DNA from 3 places in the Streptomyces sp. NPDC001222 genome. Region 2 is predicted to be linked to each of the others. Evidence: riboswitches for the same ligand, from Rfam matches in the RefSeq annotation. Region 2 holds a riboswitch; each other region holds the start of a gene.
The links. A riboswitch is a leader RNA that binds a small molecule or an ion and turns the genes downstream of it on or off. The one in region 2 is predicted to bind cyclic di-AMP.
Positions count from the first base shown of each region.

Region 1: it holds a riboswitch for cyclic di-AMP, as region 2 does, so the genes downstream of both, ACFY2Z_RS05075 (M23 family metallopeptidase) here and ACFY2Z_RS06020 (NlpC/P60 family protein) in region 2, are expected to answer to the same signal.
Region 3: it holds a riboswitch for cyclic di-AMP, as region 2 does, so the genes downstream of both, ACFY2Z_RS19495 (C40 family peptidase) here and ACFY2Z_RS06020 (NlpC/P60 family protein) in region 2, are expected to answer to the same signal.

Region 1 is NZ_JBIAXT010000002.1:446,758-452,105, forward strand. Features, by position in the region: gene ACFY2Z_RS05060 (GNAT family N-acetyltransferase) at 1-654, opposite strand, end outside; gene ACFY2Z_RS05065 (HPr family phosphocarrier protein) at 827-1,108, shown strand; gene ACFY2Z_RS05070 (GntR family transcriptional regulator) at 1,352-2,047, opposite strand; gene ACFY2Z_RS05075 (M23 family metallopeptidase) at 2,246-2,998, opposite strand; cyclic di-AMP (ydaO/yuaA leader) riboswitch at 3,011-3,223, opposite strand; gene ACFY2Z_RS05080 (M16 family metallopeptidase) at 3,448-4,836, opposite strand; gene ACFY2Z_RS05085 (M16 family metallopeptidase) at 4,833-5,348, opposite strand, start outside.
Region 2 is NZ_JBIAXT010000003.1:60,431-65,778, reverse strand. Features, by position in the region: gene pcrA (DNA helicase PcrA) at 1-2,142, opposite strand, end outside; cyclic di-AMP (ydaO/yuaA leader) riboswitch at 2,395-2,564, shown strand; gene ACFY2Z_RS06020 (NlpC/P60 family protein) at 2,573-3,763, shown strand; gene ACFY2Z_RS06015 (tellurite resistance/C4-dicarboxylate transporter family protein) at 3,885-4,853, shown strand; gene ACFY2Z_RS06010 (hypothetical protein) at 4,831-5,184, opposite strand.
Region 3 is NZ_JBIAXT010000013.1:76,362-81,709, reverse strand. Features, by position in the region: gene ACFY2Z_RS19520 (helix-turn-helix domain-containing protein) at 1-383, opposite strand, end outside; gene ACFY2Z_RS19515 (ATP-binding protein) at 643-1,101, shown strand; partial or broken gene ACFY2Z_RS19510 (LysR family transcriptional regulator) at 1,219-2,135, opposite strand; gene ACFY2Z_RS19505 (LysE family translocator) at 2,239-2,898, shown strand; gene ACFY2Z_RS19500 (DUF6328 family protein) at 2,837-3,373, opposite strand; gene ACFY2Z_RS19495 (C40 family peptidase) at 3,477-3,950, opposite strand; cyclic di-AMP (ydaO/yuaA leader) riboswitch at 3,954-4,148, opposite strand; gene ACFY2Z_RS19490 (hypothetical protein) at 4,563-4,868, opposite strand; gene ACFY2Z_RS19485 (ATP-dependent Clp protease proteolytic subunit) at 4,876-5,348, opposite strand, start outside.

The DNA of each region.
Region 1 (5,348 bases), on a different contig from region 2:
GATCACGGCGACCGAGCCGGGGGCCAGCAGCCGCTGCACCGACCGCGCCTCGGCCCGCTGCTCCCGCGCCCGCTGCACGGCCAGCGACCGGTCGGTGGGTTCCAGGTCCAGTTCCAGACGTACGACGCCGTCCTCGAAACTGCGCTTCTGCTGGTACCCGGCGTCCGTGAACACCTTGATCATCTTGGAGTTGGCGGGCAGCACCTCGGCGGCGAACCGGCGGATGCCGCGCTCCCTGGCGACCGCCGCGATGTGTTCGAGGAGGGCCGACGCGACCCCGCGTCCCTGGTGAGCGTCCTGCACGAGGAAGGCGACCTCGGCCTCGTCGGAGGGCGCGGAGGCGGGCATGCCGTCGGCGCCGATCCGGTCGTAGCGTACGGTGGCGATGAACTCGCCCCCGATCGTGGCCGCGAGTCCCACCCTGTCCACAAAGTCGTGGTGCGTGAAGCGGTGGACGTCCCTGGCGGACAGACGTGGGTACGGCGCGAAGAAGCGGTAGTACTTCGACTCGGCGGAGACCTGCTCGTAGAAGCTGACGAGACGCTCGGCGTCATCAACGGTGATGGGCCTGATGCGTGCGGTACCGCCGTCGCGGAGCACCACGTCGGCCTCCCAGTGGGCGGGGTACTCGTGCCGGTCCGACGCGGTCTGCATGGGCCCCAGAGTACGGCTCGCGTCCGGCGACGGCGCGAGGCAGGCTGGGGGAACCGTGCACGGACCGTCCAGCATGCGGACCGTCCGGGGAGGGGGCTTCCGTCCGGTCCGGGAACGCTTCACCATATGGAAAACTGGTCTAGACAACCCTGAAACCGAAGGGCAGCAACACATGGCTGAGCGCCGCGTCAACGTCGGCTGGGCCGAGGGCCTCCACGCCCGTCCCGCCTCCATCTTCGTCCGGGCGGCAACGGCCTCCGGCGTCCCCGTGACCATCGCCAAGGCCGGCGGCAACCCCGTCAACGCCGCGTCCATGCTGGCGGTTCTGGGCCTGGGCGCCCAGGGCGGCGAGGAGGTCGTCCTGGCCTCCGACGCGGACGGCGCGGACGCCGCACTGGACCGCCTGGCGAAGCTGGTCGCCGAGGGCCTCGAGGAGCTCCCCGAGACCGTCTGACCCTTCGGACCCCCCGGTCACCAAAGCCGCGCCTCCCCAGGGGGCGCGGCTTTCGCCGTCGTGCGGGAGCGGGCACGGTGGACTTCGCGCCCCCGAGGGTGTGCGCGCGAGAAATTCGGCGCGGTCGCGAGAATTGCTCGCGGCACCCGAAAATCACGTACGCCGGAATTATCGGGGCGCATGAGAACCAGGGCAGCCGAAATGGACTTCACGGAATATCCCTCTTTGTATACGGTGCCTGTGTTAATGCCGGGCCCCCGACACGTTTACGGCATGTTGCGAAGTCCTCACACGGTCCGCGCGGTGGCCCGCGCCGGGCGGACGCAGCCGATGCGCGGCGGTCGCGCGCTCGATGTGCAGTGCCGTGATGGCACGCGCCCGTTCGCCGTCGCCGCGCGCGACGGCGTCCACGATGCCGCCGTGCTCGGCCCAGGACTCCACGGGGCTGACCGGCGCCTCGACCGCGTACATCCAGACGATCTTGTGGCGTAGCTGGCCGAGCGTCGAGGTGAGCGCGGGGCTGCCACAGGCCTGCGCCAGGGTCTCGTGGAACCAGCCGTCCAGCGAGCGGAGATCCTCGCTGGGGCCTCTCCTGGCGCGCTCCTGGCCCAGTCTGACCAGGCCGCGCAGCACCTTGAGATGGGCCTCGGTGCGGCGCTGTGCGGCGCGCGCGGCCCCCAGCGGCTCCAGCAGCATCCGCATCTCCAGCAGGTCGGCGGCCTCCTGCTCGGTGGGTTCCGCGACACACGCGCCCGCGTGTCTTCGGGTGACGACGAAGCCCTCGGCCTCCAGGGTGCGCAGGGCCTCGCGGACGGGGACGCGGGAGACGCCGTAGCGGCGCGCGAGGAGTTCCTCGGTGAGCCGGCTGCCGCGCTCGTAGAGACCCGCGACGATGTCGTCACGGATCGCCGTGCATACCGAGTGCGCCGGAATACGCATGCCCGACCACCGCCTTAATCCCCGCGAAACGTCCCCGGTCGACGCGTGTCCAGTCGACTCTATTGCAGCGGGCCGGAATTTCCGACGGCAGGCCGGAATCCATGGATATTTTTTGGACAGACGGGAGTTCGAAACGACGAAGGCCCCGGCCGAGGAGCCGGGGCCATCACGTCAGCGGCGCCTTGGGGCGGCCGACGCTCAGACGTTCACGCCGTGTGACCTGAGGTAGGCGACCGGGTCCATGTCCGAGCCGTACTCCTGGGTGGTGCGCGCCTCGAAGTGGAGGTGCGGCCCGGTCGTGTTGCCAGTGGCCCCGGAGAGGGCGATCTGCTGCCCGGGGGTGACGTGCTGGCCCAGCTGGACGCCGATGGACGAGAGATGGCCGTACTGCGTGTAGGTGCCGTCGTTCATCCTGATGACGATCTGGTTGCCGTACGCGCCGCCCCAGCCGGTCTCCACGACGGTGCCCGAGCCGACCGCGTGGACGGGCGTGCCCGTGGCGGCGTGGAAGTCGATGCCGGTGTGGGCGCCGGAGGACCACAGGGAGCCGCCGGCCTTGTAGCCGGTGGAGACGTACGAGTGGTAGATCGGCGCCACGAACGCGTTCAGGCGCTCGCGCTCGGCCTCGCGGGCGGCGCGGACCTTGGCCTCGTGCTCCTTGCGCGCCTTCTCCGCGGCCTCCCGGCGCGCGGCCTCGGCCGCCTTCTTCTGGTCGGCGGCCTGCTTCTGGGCGGCGGCCTGAGCGCCGATCTTCTCCGCGACCGAGTCGCCGAGGGTGACGGCCTGCATGAGTCCCGTCTCCTCGACGGGGTGCCCGGCGGCGAAGGCCGGGGCTGCCAGGGTGCCGATGGCCCCGGTGGTGGTGAGCGCCGCGACGCCCACCGCGTTCGTGGCCGTACGCTGCATTCGGCTCGGACGGCGGTGCTTCCCGGTGGCGCAGGTGAACGCCATGAAGTGGCTGGTCCTTTCCTTCCCTCTCGCCTACCGGGTTAGCTGACGGGTTCGGAGCAGGAAGGTCTCCTACGGGCTGGCGCCCGATTCACCCCAGGGACTGCGTGGGCCCTTCCCGGCGCGAAGGCGACGAGAGTGGGCCCCTCCGGCCGCGCGGGCGGCGAGAGAAGGTGGGTCCCCGGCTCCCCTGGCTCGCGCCGTACGGGGACTCGGCGATGACTGTCCGGTGCCGCGGGTGCGGCGCACTGCCTGACGGACAGCCCGACAGACGCTAGAAGGGCCCTCCGTCCCCCGGCAAACCGAGCATGGGGTTTGTAGCGCATCCCACAGGGCAGAGGGGCAGCCTCTATGGCAATACGGACAAAACCCAAAGAGCAGGGCCCTGGTGACGGAGGACGTCACCAGGGCCCCTTCGGAGCGTCGCCGTTCCGGACGCGTACGAGGAGCGTCTACTCGGCCCGCACGACGTGCACTTCGCCGATGCCGAGCGCCTTGACGGGCTCCTCGATCTGCGTGGCGTCACCGACCAGGACGGTCACCAGACGGTCCACCGGGAAGGCGTTCACGACGGCGGCCGTGGCCTCGACCGTGCCTGTGGCGGCGAGCCGCTGATAGAGCGTCGACTGGTAGTCGTCCGGCAGATGCTGCTCGACCTGGTCGGCGAGCGTGCTCGCGACGGCCGCCGCGGTCTCGAACTTGAGCGGCGCCACACCCACCAGGTTCTGCACGGCGACATCGCGCTCGGCGTCCGTCAGCCCCTCGGCGGCGAGGGTGCGCAGCACCTTCCAGAGGTCGTCCAGCGCCGGGCCGGTGTTCGGCGTGTCGACGGAGCCGCTGATGGCGAGCATCGCGGCGCCGGTGCCGTCAGGCGCGGAGCGCAGCACCTGGCCGAACGCCCGCACACCGTAGGTGTAGCCCTTCTCCTCCCGCAGGACGCGGTCCAGACGGGAGGTGAGGGTGCCGCCGAGGCAGTACGTGCCGAGCACCTGTGCGGGCCACACCCGGTCGTGGCGGTCCGCGCCGACGCGGCCGATGAGCAGCTGCGTCTGGACGGCCCCGGGGCGGTCCACGATGACCACGCGGCCGTTGTCGTCGGCGGTCACCGGGGGCACGGGGCGCGGCTTGGCGGGCTCCCCCGTCCAGGCCCCGAGGGTGTCGCCGAGGAGCGCGTCGAGGTCGACGCCGGTGAGGTCGCCGACCACGACGGCGGTGGCAGTGGAGGGCCGCACATACCGCTCGTAGAACCGGCGGACGGCGGCCGCGTCGATGGCCTCGACCGTCTCCTCGGTGCCCTGACGCGGTCGCGACATCCGCGAGGTCGCCGGGAACAGCTCCTTGGAGAGCTCCTTGGCGGCGCGGCGGGCCGGGTTGGCCATCTCGTGCGGGATCTCGTCGAGGCGGTTGCGCACCAGGCGCTCGATCTCGCTCTCGTCGAACGCCGGCGCCCTCAGGGCGTCGGCGAGCAGCCCGAGCGCCTTCGGGAGGCGGGAGACGGGCACTTCGAGGGACAGACGCACCCCGGGGTGGTCGGCGTGCGAGTCCAGGGTGGCGCCGCAGCGCTCCAGCTCGGCGGCGAACTCCTCGGCGGAGTGCTTGTCAGTGCCCTCGGAGAAGGCACGCGCCATGATCGTGGCGACGCCGTCGAGGCCGGCCGGCTCGGCGTCCAGGGGCGCGTCGACGAGCACCTCCACGGCGACGACCTGCTGACCGGGGCGGTGGCAGCGCAGCACGGTCAGGCCGTTGTCCAGGGCGCCGCGCTCGGGTGCGGGGAACGCCCAGGGCCGGGCCGTGCCGGGCCGGGGCTGCGGGTGGAAGTCCATGGTCGCGAGCTCGGTCACTTCGCCGACTCCTCGTCGTTGCTGGTGCCTTCGGCGGTGGTGGTCTCGGCGGCGTCGGCCGCGACCGGCTCGTACACGAGCACCGCGCGGTTGTCGGGGCGCAGGCGGGCCTTGGCGATCTCCTGCACCTCCTCGGCGGTGACGTCGAGCACGCGCCGCACGGCGGTCAGGGCGAGCTGCGGGTCGCCGAACAGCACCGCGAACCGGCACAGTTCGTCGGCGCGGCCGGCGACCGTGCCGAGCCGGTCCAGCCATTCGCGCTCCAACTGGGCCTGGGCGCGCTCCATTTCCTCGGCCGTGGGGCCCTGCTCGGCGAACCGGGCCAGCTCCTCGTCGATGGCGGACTCGATGACGGGCACCTCGACGTCACCGGAGGTCTTCACGTCCAGCCATCCCAGGGAGGGCGCTCCGGCCAGCCGGAGGAGCCCGAAGCCGGCGGCGACGGCGGTGCGGTCATGCCGTACCAGCCGGTTGTAGAGCCGGGAGGACTCGCCGCCGCCGAGGATGGTGAG
Region 2 (5,348 bases):
GGGCTGGCCCCAGGCGCTGCGCATGGCGGACCGGGTGAGGTAGAGCCGCTCCCGCGCGCGGGTGATGCCCACGTACGCCAGACGGCGCTCCTCCTCCAGTTCCTTGGTCTGCCCGAGCGCGCGCATGTGCGGGAAGACGCCGTCCTCCATGCCGGTCAGGAAGACCACCGGGAACTCCAGCCCCTTCGCGGTGTGGAGGGTCATCAGCGTGATGACGCCGCCGCCCTCCTCCTCGTCGGGGATCTGGTCGGAGTCGGCGACCAGGGCGACCTGCTCCAGGAAGTCGGACAGGGTGGCCGTCGGGGTGCCGGCCCCCGGTGCCGCCGCGGCCTCGCCGCGCTCCTGCTCGAACTCCAGGGCCACGGCGGCGAGTTCCTGGAGGTTCTCGATGCGGGTCTCGTCCTGGGGGTCGGTCGAGGCCTGGAGTTCGGCCAGATAGCCGGTGCGTTCCAGGACGGCTTCCAGGACCGTGGCCGGGCCCGCGCCCGACTCCACGATGGTCCGCAGGTCCTCCATCAACGCGTTGAACCGCTTGACCGCGTTCGTCGAGCGGGCCGCCATGCCGTACGCCTGGTCCACACGGCGCAGTGCCTGCGCGAAGCTGACCTTCTCCCGCTGGGACAGGGCGTCGATCATCGCCTCGGCGCGCTCGCCGATGCCCCGCTTCGGCACGTTCAGGATGCGCCGCAGCGGAACGGAGTCCTCCGGGTTCGCCAGCACCCTCAGGTAGGCGAGGACGTCCCGGACCTCCTTGCGCTCGTAGAAGCGGACGCCGCCGACGACCTTGTAGGGCAGGCCGACGCGGATGAAGACCTCTTCGAAGACACGGGACTGGGCGTTCGTGCGGTAGAAGACGGCGACGTCGCCCGCCTTGGCCTCGCCCCGGTCGGTGAGGCGGTCTATCTCGTCGGCGACGAACTGCGCCTCGTCGTGCTCCGTGTCGGCGACATAGCCGGTGATCCGCGCGCCCGCGCCCGCGTTGGTCCACAGGTTCTTGGGACGGCGCGACTCGTTGCGCTCGATGACCGCGTTGGCGGCGCTCAGGATCGTCTGCGTGGAGCGGTAGTTCTGCTCCAGGAGGATCGTGGTGGCGTCCGGGTAGTCCTCCTCGAACTGGAGGATGTTGCGGATGGTGGCGCCGCGGAAGGCGTAGATCGACTGGTCGGCGTCACCCACGACGCACAGCTCGGCGGGCCGCAGGTCGTCCTCGCCGGGCGGCCCGTCCACCGGGTGCCCGGAGGTGCCGACCAGCTCGCGGACCAGGGCGTACTGCGCGTGGTTCGTGTCCTGGTACTCGTCGACGAGGACGTGGCGGAAGCGGCGGCGGTAGTGCTCTGCGACGTCCGGGAAGGCGCGCAGCAGGTTGACCGTCGTCATGATCAGGTCGTCGAAGTCGAGGGCGTTCGCCTCGCGGAGCCTCGACTGGTACAGCGTGTAGGCCTGGGCGAGGGTCTTCTCGAAGCCGTCGGCGGCCTGGGCGGCGAAGTCCTCCTCGTCGATCAGCTCGTTCTTCAGGTTGGAGATCTTGGCGCTGAACGACTTGGGCGGGAATCGCTTGGGGTCGAGGTCCAGGTCGCGGCAGACGAGCGCCATCAGCCGCTTGCTGTCGGCGGCGTCGTAGATCGAGAAGGAGGACGTGAAGCCGAGCTTCTTGCTCTCGCGGCGCAGGATGCGGACGCACGCGCTGTGGAAGGTCATCACCCACATCGCGTTCGCGCGCGGGCCGACGAGCTGCTCGACGCGCTCCTTCATCTCGCCCGCGGCCTTGTTGGTGAAGGTGATCGCGAGGATCTGGCCGGGATGCACGCCCCGCTCGGCCAGCAGATAGGCGATGCGGTGGGTGAGCACCCGGGTCTTGCCGGAACCGGCGCCGGCGACGATGAGCAGGGGGGAGCCGGCGTGCGCGACCGCCGCGCGCTGGTTCTCGTTCAGCCCCTCGACCAGGGCGCGGGGGTCGAGGACCGGGCGGGGCGCGCCGTCGCGGTAGTGGGTGTCCCGGGCCGGCGGCACGTCGAAGTGCCCGCCGAACAGATCGTCCGGGACCGACTCCGGAGCGTGTTCGTCGGGCGGCGGGGGCTCCTCCTCCGGGGCCGAACCGGCCTGGAGATCCGCCAGGAAGCTGTCGTCAAAGAGGCTGCTCATCGCTCTCCGAGTCTAGGGCGCCCCACCGACAACCGGCCGCCGTCCCGGAAACTCCACGCCCGGACCGGCCCCGCGCCTCACACGTCACCGTCCGGGCCTGCCTGCTCACGGTACGCGCCCGAAGCAAGTAGCTGTAGCCAAGATCACGGAAATGTATCGGGCATATTACGCATCAACCTTCACAGGAGCCACACCAGTTGGCTAGCGTGCCGGGCGGGCCGCACGACCCCCACCGGCGAACGTCGCCGGGTCGCGCGGCCTCCGCCGAGTCCGGTGCGCCCTGCGGCAGCCGGAGCCGGGGACCCACCCGACCTGGGGTGAATCGGCCACGCGTCCTGGGGGACTTGGCCGTAGGGCACACACCTTCCGAACCACCCGCCCGAACCCGACAGCTAACCCGGTAGGCGGTGTACGGAAGGAGACGCCTTTCATGGCGCCGCACCGCAAGTCCCGCCCCTCGGGCCCACGCATCGCGGGCATCCGCACCCCCGCCCTCGCGACGGCGGCCCTGACCTCCGTGGCGCTGCTCTCGCAGACGGCCCAGGCCGCGCCCTCCGCCGACGGCAGACCCAGCATCGAGGAGGTCGAGAAGAAGGTCGACGACCTCTACCGCCAGGCGGAGTCGGCCACCGAGAAGTACGACGCCGCCAAGGAGCGATCGACCGAGCAGCGCAGGCACGTCGACAGGCTCCTCGACGACGTCGCCCAGCGCACGCAGAAGCTCAACGACGCGCGTGAGGAACTGGGTTCGTTCGCGGCCGCGCAGTACCGGACCGGGGAGGCGGCCCCCGACACGGCCACCTTCCTGCTTGCCGACAACCCCCAGGACTACTTCGACCAGACGCAGCTGATGAGCCGGCTCACCGGCCGTCAGAAGGAAGCGATCGACCAGTACGCCACCGCCCAGGCCGCCACGATGAAGAAGCGGCAGGAGGCCACCGACAGCCTCCGGACGCTCGACGAGTCGCAGACGGCCCTGCGGACGGCCAAGACGGACGTCCAGAACAAGCTCTCCGCCGCACGCCGGCTGCTGTCCGACCTGAACGCCCAGGAGAAGGCGCGGCTCGCCGCGCTCGAGAAGAAGAAGCAGGAGGAGGCCCAGCGCCGGGCGGAGGCGCTGGCCCGGCAGCAGGCGGCCCAGCAGAGGGCGGCCGAGCTGAAGGCGGCCCAGCAGCAGTCGTCGTCGAGCACCTCGAGCGGCTCCACGGGGTCCTCCACCGCGGCCCCCTCCTCGGGGTCCACCGCGACGGACTCCGCGTACGCCACGAAGGCGGACAAGGCCCTCGCCTTCGCCCGCGCGCAGATCGGCAAGCCGTATGTGTGGGGCGCGACCGGCCCCGGGTCGTACGACTGCTCGGGCCTGACCCAGGCCGCGTGGAAGGCCGCCGGGGTCGCACTTCCGCGCACCACGTACGACCAGGTGAACGTCGGCACGACGGTGCCGCTCGCCGACGCCCGGCCGGGCGACCTGATCTTCTTCTACGACGACATCAGCCATGTCGGCGTGTACATCGGCAACGGCATGATGATCCACGCCCCCAAGCCGGGCGCCTATGTCCGCGAGGAGTCGGTCTACTACGGCGGCGCGTCGATCATCCACAGCGTGGTGCGGCCGGCCTGAGTCCTGCGGCACCCGGCGTATGAGGTTGCCTGCGAGGTTCACGCGCGCGTGGGGTTGTTTTCAGGCTCCACGCGCGCGTGCCCCGTACGCAAGCCGGGCGCGCGTCCCTAGCATCGGGCGCATGTCTGGCACCTCCGCGCTCCGCACCCGGTGGCCGCAGCGTCCGCCCGCCACCGGGGCCGCCGTGATGGCGACCGGCATCCTGTCGATCGGGCTGCACCAGACCGGGTACGAGCTGCTCTCCCGCATCGCCCTCGTGCTGGCGGGCGTCGCCTGGCTGGGAGTGGCCGCCGTCATCGCACTGCGGCTGCTGGGGGCGCGCCTGGAGTGGCCGGTCGGCTCCCCGGCCGCGCTCGCGGTGGTCCCGGCCACCACCGTGCTGGGCACCCGGTTCTCGCTCCTGGGCCGACAGCAGCTCGCCGAGGCGCTCTTCGTGCTGGCCCTCGTGCTGTGGGCGGTTCTGGTCCTCCCGGTCGTACAGGGCTGGGAGCGCGGTATGCCCGGGGTGGTGTTCCTCGGCTCTGTGGCGGCGGAGGCGATCGCGGTGCTCGGGGCGGTGCTGGCCGCGGCCCTACGGGTGTCCTGGCTCGCCCATCTGGCGCTGGTGTTCTTCTGGTTCGGGCTGGTGTTCTACCTGATCGGGCTGTGGTGCTTCGACCGGCGGCAGGTGGCGGTCGGCGCGGGCGACCAGTGGGTGGCGGGCGGTGCGCTCGCCCTCTCCGCGGTGGCCGGGACGCGGCTGATCCGCGCCGCCCACTCCGGCCTCTACCTCTGGAACGTCGACGACACCGACGTCCTGCGGAGCGTCACCATCGCTCTCTTCGCCCTCGCCTTCGTCTGGTACTGCGTACTGGCGACGGCCGAGCTGCGCCGGCCGCGCCCCGGTTACGACGTACGGCGGTGGTCGACCGTCTTCCCGATGGGCATGACGGCGGTGGCGGCGCTGTCCGTGGCCGGCGACCTCAACGCGTCCTGGCTGCGCGGCCCCGGTCAGGTGCTGCTGTGGATCGCTGTGGCCGTCTGGTGCGCGGTCCTCGTGGGAGCCGCCGGGTCCCTCGCGGGCAGCGTCAGGTCCACAGGACGGCGATGAAGACGTTCACCGTGGTCAGCGCGCCGACCAGGGCGAAGAGGGGCTTCTCGACCTGCTCCTCGTCGCGCTTCACATAGACCAGGCCGAGGATCACGATCAGCAGGGCCAGCTTGATGCCGATCTTGATGGTGTTGATGTGGTGGTGTTCGGCCTGGTTGAGGCCGACCAGCGCCACGCCCGTGACCAGCATGGTCAGCGCACCGTGCAGCATTCCGGGCACGAAGCGGGCCGTGCCCCGGCCCATCGCCTTCATCTGGGTGAGGAAGCCGCCGAGGAGCGCGGCGATGCCGACGATGTGCAGGCCGACGAAGAGATGGATGAGTACGTCCATGAAGCCGGAGCCTAGTGAGGGGCACGGAAGGCTCTGACACCGGGCCACGGGGTGTGACGGCGGCTACAGCGGTGGGAGCTCCGGGGGGTGGCACGGGGACACGCGAGCGCGCATATATGCGGCCTATAGCACTCTGTGACGTCCCTGCGCCGCGGAACCACCGC
Region 3 (5,348 bases), on a different contig from region 2:
GTCTGCAGCAGCCCCGGCACCACCGAGGTCTCCAGCGTGCGCATCCCGCTCGCCTGTGACTCCAGGCTGATGAAGTCGCGGTAGGCCGGGGGCAGCACCCCGCGGTAGGCGTGCCACCAGTTCTGCCGGCCGTCGCCGTCCTCCGAGCCCGCCAGCACCAGCAGCAGTTCGCGCAGTTCGGGGTCCTCGACGCCGTACGCGTCCAGCAGCAGCCGTACGTCCCGCGGCTTGACCCCGCTGGAGCCCGTCTCGATCCGGCTCACCTTCGACTGGTGCCAGCCGACACAGGCGGCCGCCTGACCGCTCGTGAGACGCGCCCGGGCGCGCAGCTCGCGCAATTCGGCGCCGAGTTTGCGGCGGCGTACCGCTGGTCCGTACTGCATGGCCGACTCCCTCCGCCCGGCGCGCGGTTCTCACTGCGACGGTAAGCGACGGTAAAGCATGACCCGGAGGGTCGCACGAATACGGTCGGTCGTCGGAGAGTTCACCGCTTCGGGCGACAGATATATGCATATCTCGGGGGATGACACCCGGGAGAGCCCTGGTGATGGCAGTCTGGCGCGCAGAACCAAGTCCGGGACCGTTCTCGACCAGACCGCTCCGTGTCGGACTTTGGTCCCGTGGGAAAGGGACGACGTCGCCATGGCAGATCATCAGGAAGCATCCGTCACTCTGCCGAGCGATCCCGCCTCGGTCTCCGCCGCCCGAACATATGTCTCGGACATTCTCGCGGAATGGGGTCTGCCGAGCGATGCCGAAGTCGCCGACTCCGTCCGCCTGATCGTGTCCGAACTGGCGACCAATGCGGTGCAGCACACCTTCGGGCAGTCACCGACGTTCACGGTCGACATCGCGCTCGCGCGGGAGGAATTACTGCGCATCGGCGTCACGGACAGCCATCCGCGCTTCCCCAAGCGACTGACCGCCTCCGTCCAGCAGGACAACGGCCGTGGCATGGTGATCGTCCGCTGGCTGACCGCCGAGCACGGCGGGACGCTCACGGTGCGGCCCACCCGGGAGGGCGGCAAGACGGTCGCGATCGAACTGCCGTGGACGATTCCCGTGCGGTCGGTCTCGGCGGCGGGACAGCCGGATCCCTGACGGCGGCAGCGGTGGCAACGTGGCGGTCCGGCCCGCGGACCGGTGGCTCGGTCACCCGATGCCGGGCGGGTCCCGTCCCGCTGCGGGGCCGGTGCCCGCTCAGCTGTGCCGCGCCGCTCAGCTGTGCCGCGCCGCTCGGCCGAAGGCGCCGCGCAGCAGAGCGCGGAAGGCGTCGGCCGCGGGTGCCGGCTCGTCGGTGCGGTGCGCGACCGAGATCGTACGGCGCAGGGTGCCCGGCTCCAGGGGCCGTACCCCGAGCGGCGTCGCCGTGGTCCTGGCCACCATCTCCGGCACCACCGCCACTCCGAGACCGGCACTGACCAGCGCGCACACCACGGCGTATCCCGGCGTCTCGACCAGGACCGCCGGGGTGGCCCCGGCGGCGGCCAGGGCGGCCTCCACGCCGCGCCGCGCCGGGTGGTGCGGCGCCATGCTGATCAGCGGCTGCCCGGCCAGCTCGGCGGGCGGCAGCCGCGACGCCTCCGCGCTCAGCACATGGCCGGGGCTCGTGACGAGGACCAGCTCCTCCGTCAGCACGGGTTCCAGGGAGACGGACGACGGCAGCGGTACGGGCTCGGCGGGCTCGTGACGTGCGTCAGCGCCAGATCGATGTCGCCCGCCGCCACGGCGTGCACTCCGGTCGGCGGATCGTAGTCCGCGACCGCCAGTTCCACGTCCGGATACGCCCGGTGGAACGCGCTGAGCGCAGGCGGCAGCAGGTGGATGCCCGCGGTGGGAAAGGTGCCGAGCCGCAGCGTGCCGCCCCTGAGACCGGTGAGCCGCGCCAGCTCGTGCCGGGCCCGCTCCAGCTCGTCCAGCACCCGCCGCGCCCGTACCACCAGCAGTTCCCCGGCCCCCGTCAGCCGGGTTCCCCGCGGATGGCGTACGAGCAGCGCGGTGCCCGCCTCCCGTTCCAGCTTGGCCAGCTGCTGCGAGAGCGCGGGCGGCGTGTAGCCGAGGCGCTCGGCGGCCCGAGTGATCGAACCGGCCTCGGCGACCGCCACCAGCGCCGCGAGCCGTGTCGGGTCGTACACCCGCTCCCCCTGCCGGTCCGAGGCGAGCCCAAAGAGATGCTTAAGACTCACCCAGATTATTCGACATACCTGCCGAAGGCTCGCGGACGGCAGGGTGGTCCGCATGGACACACAGCTCATCGCCTTCACCGGTGTGGCCGCGGGCATGGTCGCCATGCCGGGCGCGGACTTCACGGTCGTCGTACGCAACGCTCTGATCTCCCGGCGCGCCGGTGTCGTCTGCGCCCTGGGGATCGCGGGCGGCCTGCTCATCCACACGACGCTGGCGGTCGCCGGAGTCGCCACGGTGCTGGTGGCCGTGCCCGGGCTGTTCCGCACGCTGCAACTGCTCGGCGGTGGCTATGTGCTCCACCTCGGCGCACGCACCCTCTGGGGACTGCGCCGCTCCCCGACCCACGCCCCCCTCGTGGCCGGCCCGACCCCCGGCCACGACGCGCTCCCGGTGGCGCGTGACGTGCCCAGGGGGCGGCCGCTGCGGCAGGGCTTTGTGACTAACGCACTCAACCCGAAGGCCTCCCTGACCTTCCTCAGCCTGCTGCCCCAGTTCGTGCCCGCGGGCAGCCCCGAGATGCCGAGGACCCTGGTGCTCGCCCTGATCGTGCTCGCGGTCTCACTGGTGTGGTTCCCCGCGGTCGCGTTGCTCGTGGACCGGTTCGGCCGCCTCCTGCGCCGGCCGCGGGCCGCGCGGATCACGGATGCGGTCACCGGGGGCGCTCTGACGGCTCTCGGTCTGGTGCTTCTCCTGGAGCCGCTCGTGGCCTGACGACCGCGTACCGCACCAGCATCGGCAGGACGCGCCACAGGGCCGTGCACACCAGGAGTGTCCCCGCGCCGGCCGCGATGCCGGCCGTGCGGCCCAGCGACACGTCCACCACCAGCAGCACCGAGCCGGTGAAGGCGAAGGCCAGCACCACCATCCCGGCGGCGGCGAGCCGGGAGGAGACCCGCACGATGACCGGCTTGACGTTCTGCTGGAAGAGCAGCCGGTGCAGTGCGGCCGGTGCCGTGAACAGGGCCGCGGCCACCATCGCCAGCAGCAGGGTCGTGACGTACGTGATGCGCTGGGCCGTGTCGAGGGACGGGAAGCGCTGGGTGAACGCGAGGGTCAGCAGGAATGCGAAGAGGATCTGCACTCCGGTCTGGGTGACGCGCAGTTCCTGCAGCAGTTCCGAGAAGTTGCGGTCGGCGCGCTGCAGCGCTGTCTCGTGCCGTGCCTCGAGGGGTGGTCGCTCGCCCATGGCGAACGAGTAACCGCTGAGACCCTCTTCACGCCACCGGGGCGGCCACACGGGCGTCCGGCCGCGGGGTGACGGCACGGCCGCCGTCACCCCGCCCGCCGGGTCAGCTGACCCGGCCGTACCAGACGCTCTTGGTCCAGATCCTCTCCAGCCGTACGACGGAACCGGTTTTCGGGGAGTGCCAGATCTTTCCCTTCCCGGCGTAGATGCCCACGTGGTAGACGCTCCGACCGGAGTGGAAGAACACCAGGTCACCGACCTTGCGGTGGGAGGCGGAAATATGGTGTGTCTTGTTGTACTGCCCAGCTGCCGTGCGGGGCAGCGTCTTGCCGGCCTTCTTGTAGGCGTAGAGGGTGAGCCCGGAGCAGTCGAAGCGGCGCGGTCCGGTGGCCCCCCACTTGTAGGGGGCGCCCTTCTTGGACGCCGCGACCTGGAGCGCCTTGGTCGCCGGTGTCGCGGCCGCCGCGTCGCTTGCGGCGCCGGGAACCGCGATGCTGCCGCCGACGGCGGCGAGGGTGAGGGCCGAGGCGGTGCCGGCCCGGGTCAGCAGCGACGGGACACGATTGAGCGCAGTCATGCGCAACCCTTCGTCAGCCGCCTGTGAAGGATGACCTGTCGGATTCGGGCTGGCGAAGTAGCCCGGCCGCTCGCGCGGCTTCACCCCAAGGACCTCCGGATCTCTCCGGCGGCCCGCCTTGCTGGGTCCTCCACTCCTGCCGATCCACTTCTGTCGACCGGTCATCCGGGCGGCGGCAGGATTCGGCGTCCGCCCGGACCGCCCCGCCGCGGTGGCGGGGGCTTGTCGTCAGCAAGGGATCTTCACCCAGCGATGTCGGAAAATCACAATGGAACCGGGTCTTTGTGGCATTACTCACCACTCACCCGTTCGGCTGGACACCCTTGTGAGCGTGGGCCGTTGAGGGGACCGACGAGGCCTGGACCTGCGACGGAGCAACTCATGACGCCCTGGCTGCCCCGCCACTTGGCCCAAATTCCCCCGGCTCCCGGGTGGAGCAGTCGCTACGCCGACCAGGGGTACGCCATTCGGTCCGTTTGTGTCGCGGGTCCAGGGGCAGGGCCGGCGGTGCGGAGCGGGCGCGGGGGTCGACCGGACCGTGGTCAACTCCGCACGGGCGCCCCGTACATCACCGCCCGTCAGCCCGGTCTCGCCGGTCCCAGCACGTCTTCGTCACTCCGATCCCGGTGGCACCGCGACACGGGCGGTGCGGCGTTCGCCGTCCAGGACGCGCAGGGCCCGGGCCAGTGTGGGGCCGTGCAGTTCGTGTTCTCCGCGCTGGTGCATGAGCGTCAGGGCGTCACGCAGAGCGGCCGCCTTGCTCGACAGGGCCTGGGCGGCGCGCAGTCCCCGGTAGGTGTCCCCGGAGTGTCCGGGATTGATCCGTCCGAGCAGGTCGACGACGTCGAGATAACGGTCGATCAGCTCGGCCTCGGCCCGGGTCAGCGCGGGCAGTGGCGGCAGTTCGGGCGGCAGCATCGGCGGCTCACCTCGCGTCGGTGGCGGTGCGTGACGCCTTGCGGCTCGGGATGATGTGGTCGATCAGCCCGTACTCCACCGCGGCCGGTGCGTCGAGGATCGTGTCCCGCTCGACGTCGGCGGCGATCCGCTGCGGCCTCTGCCCCGTATGGCGTACGAGCATCTCCTCCAGCCGCCTGCGTACGCGCATCAACTCCTCGGCCTGGATCACCAGATCACTGGCCTGTCCCTGCACGGGTTCGGGCAAGGACGGCTGGTGGATCAGCACCCGTGCGCCGGGCAGGGCGGACCGCTTGCCGGGCGTTCCCGCGGCCAGCAGCACGGCGGCGGCGGACGCCGCCTGGCCCAGGCAGATCGTCTCCACGTCGCAGCCGACGTACTCCATCGTGTCGTAGACGGCGGTCATCGCGCTGAACGAGCCGCCCGGGGAGTTGATGTACAGCGAGATGTCGCGGTCCGGGTCCAGATACTCGAGATGCA